Regions from separate parts of the Aureimonas sp. AU20 genome, predicted to be linked through region 2. Evidence: predicted binding sites of a transcription regulator. Region 2 holds the regulator's gene; each other region holds the start of a gene.

The links. Region 2 encodes PhoB, which activates phosphate uptake and scavenging genes when phosphate is short. Its sites were predicted from a motif close to TGTCATNNANCTGTCAT; they were not measured.
Region 1: a site for PhoB is predicted at 2,363-2,379, ahead of M673_RS00355 (alkaline phosphatase). Genes of this name have one in related genera too.
Region 3: a site for PhoB is predicted at 1,963-1,979, ahead of phnF (phosphonate metabolism transcriptional regulator PhnF). Genes of this name have one in related genera too.

The regions. Positions count from the first base shown of each region.
Region 1 is NZ_CP006367.1:82,263-88,136, reverse strand. It holds gene M673_RS00365 (ABC transporter ATP-binding protein) at 1-34, opposite strand, end outside; gene M673_RS00360 (hypothetical protein) at 39-500, opposite strand; gene M673_RS00355 (alkaline phosphatase) at 574-2,316, opposite strand; gene M673_RS00350 (amylosucrase) at 2,694-4,571, shown strand; gene M673_RS00345 (methyl-accepting chemotaxis protein) at 4,927-5,874, shown strand, end outside.
Region 2 is NZ_CP006367.1:3,411,451-3,417,324, forward strand. It holds gene M673_RS25160 (GcrA family cell cycle regulator) at 75-818, shown strand; gene M673_RS15555 (DUF3297 family protein) at 1,114-1,371, shown strand; gene phoB (phosphate regulon transcriptional regulator PhoB) at 1,454-2,185, opposite strand; gene phoU (phosphate signaling complex protein PhoU) at 2,191-2,913, opposite strand; gene pstB (phosphate ABC transporter ATP-binding protein PstB) at 2,984-3,793, opposite strand; gene pstA (phosphate ABC transporter permease PstA) at 3,811-5,136, opposite strand; gene pstC (phosphate ABC transporter permease subunit PstC) at 5,136-5,874, opposite strand, start outside.
Region 3 is NZ_CP006368.1:78,502-84,375, reverse strand. It holds gene M673_RS17405 (glycosyltransferase family 61 protein) at 1-1,110, shown strand, start outside; gene phnF (phosphonate metabolism transcriptional regulator PhnF) at 1,202-1,921, opposite strand; gene phnG (phosphonate C-P lyase system protein PhnG) at 2,050-2,532, shown strand; gene phnH (phosphonate C-P lyase system protein PhnH) at 2,529-3,137, shown strand; gene M673_RS17385 (carbon-phosphorus lyase complex subunit PhnI) at 3,139-4,266, shown strand; gene M673_RS17380 (alpha-D-ribose 1-methylphosphonate 5-phosphate C-P-lyase PhnJ) at 4,263-5,138, shown strand; gene phnK (phosphonate C-P lyase system protein PhnK) at 5,135-5,874, shown strand, end outside.

The DNA.
Region 1 (5,874 bases), 410 kb from region 2:
GGACTTCGAGATCGCGAAGAACGAGCGCGGACATGGGATCACACGGAGGAGAAACGGGCGTCGACGATCCGCACCAAGCTGACGAAGCCGGTTTCGGGGTCGGTCCAGGAGCCCACCTCCAGCCGGCCCGACACCGCGATGGGCCGGTTGGCCTGCTCGAAGGTCTGCCGCTCGCGGAGATAGACGACGACGATATTGGCCGGCCAGTCCGCGTCCGAGGAGCAGAAGGGGCAGATCGACATGGGAATTTCGGTGAGCACGAAGAACTGCGCCTCGGCCTTGAGCGGCGGCGCCATGAAGCCGCGCATCTCGACACTCTGCCCGGCCAGCGACTTCAGCTTGTTGGAGAAGGCGAGGCCGAGCACGCTGATCTTGCCGTAGAGATCGTCGAAGCCGAGCGTCTCGGTGGCGTGGGCCGCTATGGGCCTGAGCGCGGCGAGCGCGAGCGCGCCGAGCATTGATGCTGTGAAGCGCCGGCGGGAGAGAGCGAGCCCGGTCATGGCGAAGTCCTCCAATGGCAAAGGCCCCGGCGCGGCGCGCCGGGACCCGTCTGCGTCCGAGAAACGTGAAGTTTTAGTTCTTGGCGGGCGCCAGCGCGAAGGCGTCGGCGAGAACGCGGTAGATGTCGCTCTCTTCCATGTAGCCCTTGAACTCCTCGGCGCCCGGACCGGCGGCCTGCAGCACCACGTCATCCACCGCATGGACGGCGGTGTCGGCCGAGCGCGGCAGGTTGCCTTCGCGGAACACGGCGCCGGGAACGTTCTTGTACGCCTCGTTCGCCACGTATTCCTTCTTCTCGTTCTGGACGGCGGGCTCGAACGGGCCGTCCACCTTCGGGCGGAAGGTCTCGTAATAGTCCGGGAAGTCGGCGGCGAAGATGGCGAGGCGGCGCGACACGTCCACGCGGTCGGGATAGCCGTCGCCGTCCTTGTCCTCGTAGTTGGGGAAGCCGGCATCGGCATAGACGCCGACCTTCTCGCGCATTTCCGTGCCCGGCTTGTCGTCGTCGATCGTGCCGATGATCGAGATGCCGTGCGTGTGGTCGGCCGTGGTGACGATCAACGTGTCGGGATGGGTGCGCTGGAACTCACGCGCCACGCCCACCGCCTTGTCGAACTCGATCGTGTCGATCATCGAGCGCTCGAAGTCCATCGGGTGCGAGGCCTTGTCGATGCACGAGCCCTCGACCATCAGGAAGAAGCCCTCGGGGTTCTTCGACAGGCGGTCCAGCGCGATCTCGGTCATCTCGACCAGACCCGGCTGGTTGGGGAATTTCGACACGGTGCCCTTCTTCAGGAAGCCGCGATCGAGCATGAAGTCCATGTTGCCGGTGTGGAACAGGCCGAGCAGCTTTTCCTGGTTCGAGCCCTTGGCGGTTTCCAGCTCGCCCTTGTCGGTCGCCAGCGCATAGCCCGCGTCCTGGAACATCTGGATGTAGTTCTTGTCGTCCTTGCGCTTGGAGCCGGGCGTCGACTGCGGCAGGAAGTAGGCCGAGCCGCCGCCGAGCAGCACGTCCGGCTTCACCTTGAACAGCATGTCGACGATCTCGGGCTTGTCGGCGCGCTTGCGGGTGTGGGACACCACGGCGGCGGGCGTCGCGTCCTCGACCTCGGAGGTGACGACGATGCCGACCGACTTCTTGGTGGTGCGGCGCAGCGCCTCGGCAATGGTCTCGACCTTCGGATCGTCGAAGGAGTCCTTCGTGCGGTCGGCATAGACGCCGAGCGCGTTGATCGCCGACTTGTGGCCGGTCATGTAGGCCGACATCGTGTTGGCGCTGTCGGTGGCGATGGAATTGGTCGAGGACGTGCCGACGAAGGCCATGTGGTCGAGATCGTCCATGGCGAGGCGGCCGTTCGCCTTGCCCTCGGTCATGCCCTTGGACATGATGCGCGCGCCGGTGCGGTTGGCCACCGTCATGCCGTCGCCGAGCAGGAAGATGATGTTCTTGGCCTTGGCCGTGGCGGGCGTGCCGTAGACTTCCCAGGTCACCGCCTTGGTCTCGTCGCCAGCCTTGGCCTCGACCTTATAGCTGCCCGGCGCCAGGATATGGCCGCCATGGATGCGGATGGCGGAGGCCTCGACGCCGTCTTCCTTCTCGATGAATTCGACGGGCTGGCCGAGCACCTCGGCGGCAGGCTTGCCGTTGATGGTGACGGCGACGTCGCCTTCCTTCACAACGCCCTTGAACTCGACCTTCATGTCGAAGGGCGAGCCCGCCAGGATGGTCGCGCGGTCGAGAGGCATGACCGTCGCCGCATGGGCGGTGGCGGTGAGCGCGCTGGTGACGACGAGCAAGCTGAGAAGGTGGCGCATCGATTGTCTCCACTGGGATCTGTCGGTTGCGGCATAGGTTTTCTTCATAACATCCGCGTGACAGCCCAGTTGAAAAATCCGAAATGAGCTCCACGGGCGTTATGTTATAACATAATAGACGATAGGAGAGAGGTTCGCGGGTGGACGAATGCTTCGCGCGCGAAGAAGAGGTCTAGCTGGGGCAAGTCGTCGGACTGACGGTCCCGCCCTCCATACTTGCCGACGACCGATCCTTCGCGTGTGCATTTGCCGTCTGGGTGACGGGTGAGCGCTTGGCGCGTCGCGCGGATGGCGCGCCCTTCGCCGAGCGGCTGCTTCCCGGCCGCGCGGCCGCATGATATCGCGCCTGTCGGTTCAACCCATAGGCGAGATCAGACGTGTCCGACGTGCCGAGCTTTTCCGACGCCCTCGCTCATGTGCTGGCCCATCCCCAAGCCGCAGGATGGGACGCGGCGTTCCGGCGCCGGTTCGACACGTATTTCCCCGCGCTGTTCGCCGAATTCTCGGCGGTCTATGCCGGGCATCCCGCGTTCCTGCGCGAGCTCGCAGAGGCGGTGAACTGCGCCGCCTCGTCCTATGCCGAGCGCTCGGCCGAGCTGAAGGCGCTGGACGCCGCGCGCGAGGCCGAGCCGAACTGGTTCACGGACGAGCGGATGCTGGGCGGCGTCTGCTATGTCGATCGCTATGCCGGAACGCTGAAGGGTGTCGAGGACCAGCTTCCCTATTTCGAGGAACTGGGTCTCACTTATCTCCATCTCATGCCGCTGTTCCGGGCGCCGGAAGAGAATTCCGACGGCGGCTATGCCGTCTCTTCCTATCGCGAGGTGAACCCGAAGCTCGGCACCATGGCCGATCTCGAGCATCTGGCCGGCACCCTGCGCCGACGCGGCATTTCGCTCACCGTCGACTTCGTCTTCAACCATACATCGAACGAGCATGAATGGGCGCGCCGGGCGCTGGCCGGCGAGAAGACCTATGAGGACTATTATCTCGTCTTTCCCGACCGGACGCTGCCCGACCAGTACGAGCGCACGACGCGGGAAATCTTTCCCGACGACCATCCCGGCTCCTTCGTGCAGCTGCCGGACGGGCGCTGGATCTGGGCGACCTTCTACCATTTCCAATGGGACTTGAACTACGCCAACCCCGCCGTCTTCCGCGCCATGGCGGGCGAGATGCTGTTTCTGGCCAATCGCGGCGTCGAGATCCTGCGCATGGACGCGGTCGCCTTCATCTGGAAGCGGCTCGGCACGCCTTGCGAGAGCCTGCCCGAGGCGCACCGTTTGCTGCGCGCCTTCAACGCGCTCTGCCGGATGGGCGCGCCGGCCATGGTGTTCAAGTCCGAGGCGATCGTCCACCCGGACGAGGTCGTCTCCTATATCGACCGCGCGGAATGCCCGATCTCCTACAATCCGCTGGTCATGGCGCTGGGCTGGGAAGCGCTGGCGACGCGGGACGCGCGCCTGCTCCAGCAGGCCTTCGACCGGCGCCAGCAGCTGCCGCCGGGCTGCGCCTTCGTCAACTATGTCCGCAGCCACGACGATATCGGCTGGACCTTCGCCGACGAGGAAGCGGCCGAACTCGGCATCCATGGCGGCGACCACCGGCGCTTCCTGAACGGATTCTTCGTCGGGCGCTTTCCCGGCTCCTTTGCGCAAGGCGAGCCCTTTCAGGAAAATCCGCGCACGGGCGATTGCCGCATCACCGGCACCACGGCCTCGCTCGCGGGCCTGGGGCGCGATCCCGACGCGGGCATCCGCCGCGTCCTGCTGCTTCATTCCGTCGCGCTGGCCGCCGCCGGCATTCCGCTTCTTTATCTCGGCGACGAGGTCGGCCAACTCAACGACCCGACCTATCTCGACCGCCCGGCCGAAGCGGTGGACAGCCGCTGGGTTCATCGGCCCTTCCGCCCGGACGCGCTCTACGGGCAACGGCACGACGAGGGCACCGTGGCCGGCCGGCTCTATGCCGGGCTGCGTCATCTGATCGCCCTGCGCAAGGCGACGCCGGCCTTCGGCGGCACGGCGCTGCGCGGCTTCTGGACCGGCAATCGGCATGTCCTGGGCTTCCACCGGCCCGAGCGGGGTGGGGTTCTCGTCTTCGCCAACCTGTCGGACGAGACGCAGGTGCTTTCGCCCGAACGCTTCGGCGCGCTGCCGTCCTCCATGCGCGATCTCGTGGGCGAGGAGCAGGTAATTCTTGGCGACGGTCTCACGCTTCCGCCGCTCGGCTTCGTGTGGCTCGCACCGGCTTGAGGGGCGCGAGACGGCCGGCGCGGTCCGTGACCAGTAGATCGTTCTGCAATCTAAGGTTTCGACAAAAGATTTTTAGGTTCTGCTGATGGCCTTCTCATCGCCGCGACTAATTGGGACGCGATTGTCCCAATGCCTTTCACTCGTATTCATTCGCCTACTCTGCGAAGCGTGTGGCAATAATGCGTTGATGGAGAGATGTTCTTCTCTTGGTCGTTTCGATGTTGCTTCTCGATGATGATTGCAGAGCCGAAATCGAATCTTGAAAATTGGGTGATGAGCCCAGTCGCCATTATTGGATTCTACAAGATTTAACTTCCCGCTGGCATGATCCTCTAATGTTTGGAGGAAACGTTTCATGCGCATGTGGCATTCCATCAAGCTGAGGTTGGCCCTGGCTTTCGTCCTTCTGATTTTGTTGGGCGCGGCCGGCAGCGTTCTTGGCTTGAGACAGTCCAGCCATACGTTCGCGGCGCTGGACGAGCTTGCCAAGCGCCCCTTCCTTCAGGTCGAAGCCGTCGGCCAGGTGCGCCTGGCGCTCGCCGATGCGCGGCGCATCCTGTTTCGCGCCATGGTGGTTTCACCGGAGGAGCGCGCGACAATCGAGACCGAGTATGGCGGCATCTGGTCGGACGCCGATCGTTGGATGAAGAGCTTCGAGGCGACGGTCGGCCCCGAGGGGCAGGCGGCCGCGCAAGCCCGCGCCGCCTCGCTGACGGCGCTGCGCGTCAAGATGGACGATGTCCTGCGTTGGATCGGCGAGGGACGCGGCGATGCGGAGATCCTCGACGCGATCCGTAAGGACGAGGGGCCCGCTGCCGATCAGGTGAGCGCCGATCTCGCCGCCCTCAGCGATGCCGCCAAGGCCAATGTGCAGGGCTTCGTTGCCAAGGCGGACGCCGACTACGGCTCGGCCTGGACCGTCTCCGTCGCGCTGATCGCCACCTCGCTACTCATGGGCACCGTGCTCGGCTTCCTGATCCTGCGCAGCTTCTCGACCGGCTTCGCCGAGCTGCGCGCCAACATGCTGCGCGTCGGCACGGGCGATATTTCCCATCGCATCGTCCACAATCGCCGGGACGAGATCGGCGAGCTTCTCACCACGCTTTGCCAGATGCGTTTGAAGCTGAACGAGATCGTCGCGGCCGTCGGCCTGCGCGCCCATGGGCTGACGCACACGGCGGGCTCGACCGCTTCCCTGTCGCAGCAGCTGGCCTCCGGCTCGGCCGAGCAGGCGGCGGCCTCCGAAGAGGCGAGCTCCGCCATGGAGGAAATGGCCGGCAATGTGCGGCACAATTCCGACAAC
Region 2 (5,874 bases):
CAAGGGGTCGACAGGGGCTATGGATGACGGCACCGGCCGCCCTCCCGCAGCGACAGAGTACGAGGAGTCTGTTCATGAGTTGGACCGAGGAGCGCATCGAGCTGCTCACCCGCCTTTGGGGCGAAGGTCGAAGCGCCAGCCAGATCGCGGCGGAGCTCGGCGGCGTGACGCGCAACGCCGTGATCGGCAAGGTTCACCGGCTGAAGCTGGACAACCGCCCCAAGGGCGGCGCGGACGAGAGCCCCGCCGAGGCCGCCCCCGTGGCGCCGATGCGCGTCGCGCCAGCCTTCGAGCCCGCGCCCCAGCCCGTGCCGGTCGCCGCCGCGCCCGTGCCGGAGCCGGTGGCCGCGCCGTCGATCGCGGCGGTGGAGCCGCCCGCCCCGCGCCGCGAGTTCGCGCCTGCGCCCGTCGCGGCTCCGGTGGCAACGCCCACCTCGGCCCCCATGCCGACGCCGAGCGCCGCGCCGCGCATCCTGACGCCCTCCATGCCCACTTCCGCCCCGCCGCGCGCGCCCATGCCGCTCCGCCAGCCGATGATCCATTCGGTGGGCGCCACGGCCCTTAAGATGGACCCGGACGCCGGCGCCTTCGAGGAGGCCCAGCCGTTCGGTCATTCCGAAGGCGGCGAGGTCGTGCCCATGTCGCGCAACCTGACGCTGGTGCAGCTTTCCGACCGCACCTGCAAATGGCCGCTGGGCGACCCGCTGAGCCCGGACTTCCGCTTCTGCGGAAACCATTCCCAGGACTCCTCGCCCTATTGCAAGCACCACGCGCGCATCGCCTTCCAGCCGATGTCGGAGCGCCGCCGCGTTCGCTAAGGGCGTTCCCCGGCAAGGCGGAAACGCTTTTCCGAGACATGAGACGAAATCGTGGACCTTGCAGCGTTCCGGCAAGCCGGAATGCTTCAGGCGCTTTCCATCCATCGCGGTTTAGAGCCCGGCCTTCGCGCCGGGCTTTTCTTTGCGCCGGCCGCTCCCCCGGCCTTCCTGCCAGAAAGCGTCTCCCGCTCGCGCCTGTCCTGCGTTATGAGGCAGGCCATGCGAGCGGAAGACGCTTTCTGATCTGGGCGCCGGTCCGGCCGGCGCGCGAGGCCCCTTTCGAAAAGGCTATGACATGACCGATACCCCCGCCCTTCCCGACCGTCTGGCGATCGACCCGGACAGCCCGTTCCATGACGAGGCGCTGCTGGCGCGCGGCATCGGCATCCGCTTCAACGGTAACGAGAAGACCAATGTCGAGGAATATTGCGTCAGCGAAGGCTGGGTGCGCGTGGCCGCCGGCAAGGCCAAGGACCGCCAGGGCAAGCCGCTCTTGATGAAGCTGAAGGGCACGGTCGAGCCCTATCTGAAGGACGAGAGCGCCGAGGGCTGATCGCCCTCGTCCGCCAAACGAAAACGCCGCGAGCAGCCGTTTGGCTCTCGCGGCGTTTTCGTTTTGGAAGGACGGCTGAGCCTCAGCTCGCCTCGGCCCGTTGCTGCACGGGCCGCGCGGCGGCGGTGAAGTTCTCGTCCAGCGAATAGCCCGCCCCGCGCACGGTGCGGATCGGGTCGCGCTGGCGGCCCCGGTTGATGGCCTTGCGCAGACGCCCGACATGGACGTCCACGGTGCGCTCGTCGACATAGATGTCGCGACCCCAGACGCCGTCCAACAGTTGCTCGCGCGAGAAGACGCGGCCGGGCGACTGCATGAGGAACTCCAGGAGGCGGAACTCGGTGGGTCCGAGCTTGACCTCGCGGCCGGCGCGGCGCACGCGATGCGTCTCGCGGTCGAGGTCGAGATCGCCCGCCACGAGCTGGCTGGAGATGCGCTCGGGCTTCACCCGACGCAGCATGGCGCGCACGCGGGCCATGAGCTCGGGAGTCGAGAAGGGCTTCACGACATAGTCGTCCGCCCCGACCGAAAGGCCGCGCACCCGCTCGCTTTCCTCGCCGCGCGCCGTCAGCATGATGATCGGCAGGCGTTCGGTCTCGGGCCGCGTGCGCAGGCGCCGGCAAAGCTCGACGCCGGACAGGCCGGGCAGCATCCAGTCCAGCAGAAGAAGGTCGGGCACGCCCTCTTTCAGCCGCAGGTCGGCCTCGTCGCCACGCGCGATCACGTCGACGTCGTAACCCTCGGCCTCAAGATTGTAGCGAAGGAGGACGCCCAGCGCCTCCTCGTCCTCGACGACGGTGATCCGGGCGCCCATGCGACTTACCCGTTCAGGCCGGAAGAGGGCGAGGCGATCGAGGGCGTCGAGTCGCTCTTGGGCCGCTCGACCTCCATCTGTTTGCCGGTCTTGATGTAGTAGACCGTCTCGGCGATGTTGGTCGCGTGGTCGCCGATGCGCTCGATGTTCTTGGCCGAGAAGAGAAGATGCGTGCAGGCCGTGATGTTGCGCGGATCTTCCATCATGTAGGTCAGGAGTTCGCGGAAGAGCGAGGTGTAGAGCGCGTCGATCTCGGCGTCCTGGGCGCGGATTTCCAGTGCCCGCACGTCGTCGCGCGTGGCATAGACGTCGAGCACGTTCTTCAGCTGGCCCAGCGCCAGTTCCGACATGTGCTCGATGCCGCGCACCAGCTGCACCGGCTGCTTGTGGTCGGTCACCGCGATCACGCGCTTGGCGATGTTCTTGCCGAGATCGCCGATGCGCTCGAGATCGTTGGAGATGCGGATGGCGCCGACGATCTCGCGCAGGTCGTGCGCCATCGGCTGGCGCTTGCCGATCGTGAGGACCGCGCGTTCGTCCACTTCGCGCTGCAGCGTGTCGAGAAGGATGTCGTCGGCAACGACGGACTGCGCCAGACCCCAATCGGAGCGGATCAGGGCGGAGACCGCCTGCTCGACCATGCGCTCGGCCTGGCCGCCCATTTCGGAAATGCGACGAAGGATGAATTTCAGTTCGTCGTCGTAGGACGAGACGATGTGATGTTCCATGAAACGAACTCTCCCTGTTTCGCGGAGAACGACTCCCGGCCCGATAAGGCTGCGGGAGCCGGGAGCGAGGTCAGCCGAAGCGGCCGGTGATGTAGTCCTGCGTGCGCTTGTCGTCGGGGTTCTGGAACATCTTTTCCGTGGAACCGACCTCGACGATCTTGCCGAGGTGGAACATCGCCGTGCGCTGCGAGACGCGGGCCGCCTGCTGCATCGAGTGGGTGACGATGACGATGGTGAAGTTCTGCTTCAGCTCGTCGATCAGTTCCTCGACCGTGGCGGTCGCGATCGGATCGAGGGCCGAGCAGGGCTCGTCCATCAGGATCACCTCGGGCGAAACGGCGATGGCGCGAGCGATGCACAGGCGCTGCTGCTGGCCGCCGGACAGACCCGTGCCGGCGTCATGGAGGCGATCCTTCACCTCCTCGAACAGGCCGGCCTTGCGCAGCGAGGTCACGACGACCTCCTCCAGGTCCGTCTTCGACTTGGCCAGACCGTGGATCTTCGGGCCATAGGCGACGTTCTCGAAGATCGACTTCGGGAACGGGTTGGGCTTCTGAAACACCATGCCGACCCGGGCGCGCAGTTCCACCACGTCGATCTGCGGGTTGTAAATGTCCTCGCCGTCGAGCGTGATGAGGCCCTTGACCTTGGCGCCCTCGACCGTGTCGTTCATGCGGTTGAGCGAGCGCAGGAAGGTAGACTTGCCGCAGCCCGAAGGGCCGATCAGCGCCGTCACCTGCCGCTCGTAGACGTCGAGATTGACCTCGAACAAGGCCTGCTTCGCGCCGTAGAAGACCGAGACGTTCTCGCCCTTCATCTTGGTGGCGAGGACGGGCGCGTTGGTCTTCGGGGCGGCGGTCAAATGAAGATTGTCCATCATAAGAAATCCGTTCTTTCCTACCAGCGACGCTCGAAGCGACGACGAAGCAGAATGGCGGTGATGTTCATGACCGCCAGGAAAAGGAGAAGCACGATGATCGCGCCCGACGTGCGCTCCACGAAGGCGCGCTCGGCCTCGTTGGCCCACATGTAGATCTGCACGGGCAGAGCGGTGGCGGGGTCCATCGGCGTCGCGGGGTAGTTGGCGACGAAGGCGACCATGCCGATCAGGAGCAGCGGCGCGGTTTCGCCGAGCGCGTGGGCAAGGCCGATGATCGTGCCGGTGAGAATGCCCGGCATCGCCAGCGGCAGAACGTGGTGGAACACCATCTGCATCTTGGAGGCGCCGAGGCCGAGCGCGGCGGCACGGATCGAAGGCGGCACGGCTTTCAGCGCGGCGCGCGTCGCGATGATGATGGTCGGCAGCGTCATCAGCGTCAGCACGAGGCCGCCGACCAGCGAGGCCGAGCGCGGCAGGCCGAACCAGTTGACGAAGACCGCGAGGCCGAGAAGGCCGTAGACGATCGAGGGGACGGCCGCCAGATTGTTGATGTTCACCTCGATCAGGTCGGTGAAGCGGTTCTTGGGCGCGAACTCCTCGAGATAGATCGAGGCGGCGACGCCGATCGGCAGCGCAAGGGCGAGAACGATCGCCATCATGTAGAGCGAGCCGATCAGCGCCACGCCGACGCCGGCCGTCTCGGCGCGCGAGGAGGCGCCGAAAGTGAAGAGGCCGGTGTTGAAGCGCTGGGTCAGCTCGCCACGGCTTTCCAGCTGGCGGATCCATTCCAGCTGCTGGTCCTTGATCGGCCGGCGCGCTTCGGGGATCGACAGGTCGAACTGGCCCTTCACCGCCGAGTCCACGGTGGAGTTGGCGTAGATCCAGATCTCCTGCGTGGTGCCGATGATCGAGAGATCGTCCATCACCATGTTGGCGAGCTGCGCGCGCACGCCCTGCGACAGGAGCTGCGAAGCGGCGGTGATGGCGGCGCGGTTGTTCGGGTCGATGCCGAGTTCCTTCACCAGCGCGTCCTGCACCAGGCGAGGATAGTTCGCCGTGCGCAGCACCGCCGGGTCGGCCTTGGCCCGGTCGTTCGGATCGATCACGCTCTTGGAGAAGGTGATCGGCAGACGGATCTCGGTCTGGAAGAAGGCGGTGTAGCCCTGCCCGATCACCGTCCAGAGCAGGATGGCGAGGAAGATCAGGCCGACGCCGATGGCCGAAAGGCCGTAGAGGCGGAAGCGGCGCTCGGAAGCGTAGCGGCGGCGCAGGCCGATGTCGCGACGGGCCGGACGGGCCGAGGTCGGGACGGCCGACCCTTGGGAAATCGTCGTATCGCTCATCAGTCGTACTGCTCCCGATACTTGCGCACGATGGCAAGGGCGATGATGTTGAGGATCAGCGTCAGCACGAAGAGCGTGATGCCGAGCGCGAAGGCCACCAGACTCTGCGGCGAGGTGAAGTCGAGATCACCGGTGAGCTGCGAGACGATCTTGACGGTGACTGTAGTCATCGCCTCGAACGGGTTGAGCGTGATGTTGGCGGCGATACCGGCGGCCAGAACCACGATCATGGTCTCGCCGATGGCGCGCGAGGCCGTCAGCAGCAGCGCCGACACGATGCCCGGCAGGGCGGCGGGCAGCACCACCTTCTTCACCGTCTCGGACGGCGTGGCGCCGAGCCCCATCGAGCCGTCGCGCAGAGAGCGCGGCACGGCGGTGATGATGTCGTCCGACAAGGAGGACACGAAGGGGATGAGCATGATGCCCATCACCAGACCCGCCGTCAGGATCGACTGCGCCTGGATGAAGCCGACATAATTGCCGGTGAGCAGGCCGTTGATGCTGGCCGAGATGTCGCGAAGGAAGGGGCCGACGGTGATGAGCGCGAAGAAGCCGTAGACGATGGTCGGAATGCCGGCCAGGAGTTCGAGCAGCGGCTTCACCACCGAGCGCACGCGGCTGGAGGCGTATTCGGCCATGTAGATGGCGGCGAAGAGGCCGACCGGCACGGCGAAGAGCATGGCCACGAAGGCGATGTAGAGCGTGCCCGCCAGAAGCGGGATCAGGCCGAACTGACCG
Region 3 (5,874 bases), on a different replicon from region 2:
CCGGGGGACGAGAGCCTGTTCTCTCGCGAGATCATGGCGCCGCGCGAGACCTGGGCCAAGACCCTGCCGCGCTTTCTCCTGAACCTTTCGGGCGAGGAGCCCGACGTCTCGCGCATCTACAAAGTGGAGCGGCTGACGCAGGGCCGCGCGGTGGACCGTTTCGAGAATGCCGGGATCGTCGGCTTCAACGGGATCGTCCGCTCGGGCCGCTTCTTCGACCGATACACCGTGCATGGCGAGGACGATCTTCTGCGCATGGCCCGCGCGCACGGCACCTACGAGAACGCCGCGACCGGCCTGCAGCTGCACGAAGGCGGGGCGGTTCTGGCGCGCGAGGCGCTGGAGCGGGCCGAGCATCTCGAAGGGTCGATCTTTCTCGGCACGCCGGACGAGCCGGACAATTGGGGCATGTGGCTGCTTCTCGGCCTGCCCGGCATGCATCACTTCGCGAGCCATCGGGACCGGTACGACCGTTTCCTGTGCGAGCGCCAGCATCCCTGGCAGCGCAGCCTTCTCCAGACCTTCGGCCTCGCCGACGAGGACATCGTCGAGCAGCGGCGCGGCGCGACCTATTGGTGCGAGAGCGTCAGCCTCCTGCGCATGGTCGGGCGGGACCTGATCCTCGCCCCGCACGAGCGCGACATCTTTCGCGATCTGGCGGAGCGGCTGGCCCATGGCAGCGCGGCGCCCGCACCGGAGCGCGTCTTCCTGTCCCGCCTCAGCCGAACCCGCAAGGGCGGCGCCTATCGCGGCCTCCTGAACGAGGAGGAGCTGATCGACGCGCTGGTGCCGCTCGGCTTCACCGTGGTGGAGCCGGAGCATCTTTCCTTCGCCGAGCAGGTGGCGCTCTTCGCCAAGGCGCGGGTGGTGGTGGGCCTCGGCGGCGCGGCCATGTTCAACACCGTGTTCTGCCAGCCCGAGACGCAGGTCGTGACGATCGAAAGCACGGGCGTCTTTCTCGACGCGCACACCAATCTCTTCAGCTCGCTCGGTCTCGCCTACGGCGTCGTGATCGGCGAGGAGGACCGGACCGACCCGCGCCCGAGCCAGCGCCGCTGGCGCCTTGACGTGCCCGGCACCGTGGCGGCGCTGCGCGAGATGCTGGCCTGAGGCCACGCGGGGCCGGACATTCGATTGAAAGCAAAAGGGGCGGCGCGGGCTGCCCTTTCGTCGTTCGGGCTTCTGCGCGCCGCGCGCGAGGTCAAGGCCGCAGCACCAGCTCCATGCGATCGGCGGGGAAGCGCGCCCGGATCACCTGCACCGGGCGGTTGTCGAGATCGACATCCACCGCCATGCTGACCAGCACGATCGAGTCGGGCGAGGTCGCCAGATGGTCGGCGTCGAGCGGGTGGACGCGCTCGGCCGTGATGCGCGTTTCGCGCCGACGATAGTCCGAGACGCCTTCCAGCTTCAGCGCCTCCGTCACCGAGCCGGTCTCGGCATAGGCTCGCACGATGCCGGGAAAGCGCTCCACGCTGAAATGCGAGGTCGCGATCGACAGCGGAACGCCATTGGCGACGCTGAGCGTTTCCAGCCGATGCAGCGGCGCGCCCGGCGCGCAGCCGAGAAGCGCGGCGAGCGCGGCGTCGGCGCGCGTGGCGTCCGCCCGGATCAGGCGCCCGCCCGGCGTGCGCCCCTGCGCCGTGACGTTTTCGGAGAAGCGCGTGCGCGGGCCGATGGGATAGGCGAGCCGGCGCGCCGGCGCGTTGACGAACGTGCCCCGGCCGCGCTCGGCCCGCAGCAGCCCTTCGCTGGCGAGCGACTGGATCGCGCGCCGAACCGTGTGCCGGTTCACGCCGAAACTGTCGGCCAGCTCCGTTTCCGGCGGCAGCTTGTCCGCGAAGGCGCCGTCCATGATCGCGGAGCGGATCTTGTCGGCCACCCGCCGCCAGCGCGTCACGCCCTCGTCCGTCTCGTTCACGCCCGCTCCCGCCAAAAGATTCGCGCCCAAAGATTCGCGCCTGTCATCCTGATGTCACCGATGGACGGATAAAGAAGGATCGTCCAGACTAAATGTCTAAACAAATAGACCAATGAGCGGACCGACCCATGCTCCAGCCCTCCTCCGACCCGGACATCTCGTTTCAGGAACGCCGTCGCCGCGCCATCGGCGCCTTCGCGCTGGCCGATGGTGCCGTGCTGCGCGTGCTGCACGGCCAGGTCTGCGAGGCCGCCCCGCCGGCGCGGCCGGTGCGCGGGCCCGAGATCGGCCTCGTCATGCTGCGCGGCCGGGCGGGCGGAGGCGGAGCGCCGTTCAATCTGGGCGAGGCCAGCGTCTGCCGCGCCACGGTGCGGCTGGGCACCGGCGAGGTCGGACACGCCATGATCCTGGGGCGCGACAGCGACAAGGCGCGGCTCGCCGCCCATTGCGACGCGCTCTGGCAGCACCCGGAGTGGCAGGAGCGGATCGAGCGCGAGATCGTCGCCCCGCTCCTCCAGGCCGACACTGACACGCAGAGCGATCGTGCCGCCGAGACCGAGGCGACGCGGGTGGATTTCTTCACGCTGGTTCGAGGCGAGGATCAGGCATGACACAGGCTTCCCTTTCCGCCCTCGCCGTCTCGGGCGGCTTCCAGGACCCGGTTCTGGGCTCGCAAGACGCCTTTCGCGCCGTGATGGACGCCTTCGCCGCGCCCGGCACGATCGCCCGTCTCGCCGCCTCGGTGGAGGCGCCGGCACCGCTCGCGCCGGCCGCCGCCGTGTTTCTGCTGACGCTGGCCGATGCCGACGCGTCGATCTTTCTGGAGGGCGCGGAGGCCGGCGCGGCTGCCGCCTGGCTCGGCTTCCACACCGGCGCCAGCCTCGTCGCGGCGCCGGGCGAGGCCGCCTTCGCGCTGCTCACCCTCGGTTCGGACCCCGCCGGCTGGGGCCGCTTCGGTATCGGCACCGACGCCTATCCCGACCGCGCCGCGACCCTGATCCTGCCGGTGGAATGCCTGGAAGGCGGCGCGCCGCTCGTTCTCACGGGCCCCGGCATCGAGACGGTCCGCACCATCGCCCCGCAAGGCCTGCCGGCGGGGTTCCTCGCGGCCCGCGCCGGCAATCGCGCGCTGTTTCCGCGCGGTCACGATCTCGTTCTCGTGGCGGGCGACGGGCTGATCGCCCTGCCGCGCTCCACACGCATCGCGGAGGCTTGAAATGTACGTCGCCGTCAAGGGCGGGGAAGCCGCCATCCGCAACGCCCACAAGCTGCTCGCCGACCGTCGGCGCGGCGAGCGGGACGTGCCCGCGCTGACGCTCGACCAGATCACCGGACAGCTTTCGCTGGCGGTGGACCGAGTCATGGCCGAGGGCTCGCTCTACGATCCCGAGCTTGCCGCCATCGCCATCCGGCAGGCGCGGGGCGACCTGATCGAGGCGATCTTCCTGCTGCGCGCCTATCGCACCACGCTGCCGCGTTTTCGCGCCGCCGAGCCGGTGGACACGGGCGCCATGCAGCTGGAGCGCCGCGTTTCGGCCACCTACAAGGACCTGCCCGGCGGCCAGCTGCTGGGGCCGACCTTCGACTACACGCACCGGCTGCTCGACCCCGCCATGGCCGGCGACGAGCCGGTTCCCCAGCCGGAGCGCCGCGCCCGCGAGGACGAGGCGAAGGCGCCGCGCGTCACCGATCTTCTGCGCGGCGAAGGCCTGATCGAGCCGGACGGCGATGGGCCGGCGGAGGGCTGGGGCGAGCCCGGCGACATCACGCGCGATCCGCTGGACTTTCCGGCCGGGCGCGACCTCCGGCTCCAGGCGCTGGCGCGCGGCGACGAGGGCTTTCTCCTGGCCCTCGGCTATTCCACCCAGCGCGGCTACGGGCGCAACCACCCGTTCGTCGGCGAGATCCGCATCGGGCTGGTGGAGATCGAGGTGGACCTGCCCGAACTCGGCTTTCCCGTCGTGATCGGCCGCGCGCGGCTGACCGAATGCCAGATGATCGCGCAATTCTCCGCGCCCAAGGGGGGCGAGGCCCGCTTCACGCGCGGCTACGGCCTCGTCTTCGGCCAGAGCGAGCGCAAGGCCATGGCCATGAGCCTCGTCGACCGCGCCTTGCGGGCGGACGAGTTCGACGAGGAGCGTCTGGCCCCGGCGCAGGACGAAGAGTTCGTCCTGTCCCATTGCGACAACGTCGCCTCGACCGGCTTCGTGGAACATCTGAAACTGCCCCATTACGTCGACTTCCAGGCCGAGCTCCACCTCCTGCGCCGGCTGAACGCCGAGCGCGCGGCGGCTCCGGCCGAAGCGGACGCGACCGGGGCCGAGCCGGCGGAGGCCGCGCAATGACCCTCACCCTTCCCGCCATCAACTTCGCCTATCTCGACGAGGCGACGAAGCGGATGATCCGCCGCGCCATTCTCAAGGGCATCGCCGTGCCCGGCTACCAGGTCCCTTTCGCCAGCCGCGAAATGCCCATGCCCTACGGCTGGGGCACGGGGGGCGTGCAGGTGACGGCGGCGATCATCGGGCCGCGGGACGTGCTGAAGGTCATCGACCAGGGCGCCGACGACACGACCAACGCCGTCTCCATCCGCGCCTTCTTCGAGAGCGTCGCCAAGGTCGAGACCACGACCCGCACGGGCGCGGCGACCATCATCCAGACCCGGCACCGCATTCCCGAGGCGCCGCTGAAAGCCGGGCAGATCCTCGTCTATCAGGTGCCGATCCCCGAGCCGCTGCGCTTTCTGGAGCCGCGCGAAAGCGAGACCCGCACCCTCCATGCGCTGGAGGAATACGGGCTCATGCATGTGAAGCTCTACGAGGACATCGCCCGCCACGGCGAGATCGCCACGACCTACGCCTACCCGGTCAAGGTCGAGGGGCGCTACGTCATGGACCCCTCGCCCATCCCGAAGTTCGACAATCCCAAGATGCACCGCTCGCCGGCGCTGCAACTCTTCGGCGCTGGCCGCGAAAAGCGCATCTACGCCCTGCCGCCCTTCACCGACGTGCAGAGCCTCGATTTCGACGACCACCCCTTCGCGATCCAAAAGTTCCACACCCCTTGCGCGCTCTGCGCGGCGACCGGCGTCTATCTCGACGAGGTCGTGACCGACGACCGGGGCGGGCGCATGTTCGTCTGCTCCGACACCGACCATTGCGAAACCCGTCGCGCAGACGGCCATGTCGGCGCGCTTCTGGGAAAGGTCCCGGCATGAGCGCGAGCGCCACCCCGCTTCTCTCCGTCGAGGGCCTCGAAAAGCGCTACGGCGCGCGGATCGGCTGCACCGACATCTCGCTCGATCTCTGGCCGGGCGAAGTCCTGGCGATCGTCGGCGAGTCCGGATCCGGCAAGACGACGCTTCTTTCCTGCCTCTCGGCCCGGCTGGAGCCGAGCGCGGGCACGGTGCGCTACGCCATGCGCGACGGCGAGATGCGCGATCTCGCAACGCTCACCGAGGCCGAGCGGCGCTTTCTCATGCGGACCGACTGGGGCTTCGTGCACCAGAACCCGGCCGAGGGCCTGCGCATGCGCGTGTCGGCCGGCGCCAATGTCGGCGAGCGGCTGATGGCGGTGGGCGGGCGTCATTACGGCGCGCTTCGCGAGGCGGCGTCGGACTGGCTCGGCCGCGTCGAGATCGACCCGCGCCGCATCGACGACCGGCCGGTGGAGTTTTCCGGCGGCATGCGCCAGCGGCTGCAGATCGCGCGCAATCTCGTGACCCATCCCCGCCTCGTCTTCATGGACGAGCCGACCGGCGGGCTCGACGTCTCGGTGCAGGCGCGGGTGCTCGATCTCCTGCGCACGCTGGTGGCCGATCTTGGCCTGTCGGTGATCCTCGTCACGCACGATCTCGCCGTGGCGCGGCTCCTGTCGCAGCGGATGATCGTGATGAAGGCGGGCCGCATCGTGGAGCAGGGGCTGACGGACCGCGTGCTGGACGATCCGCACCA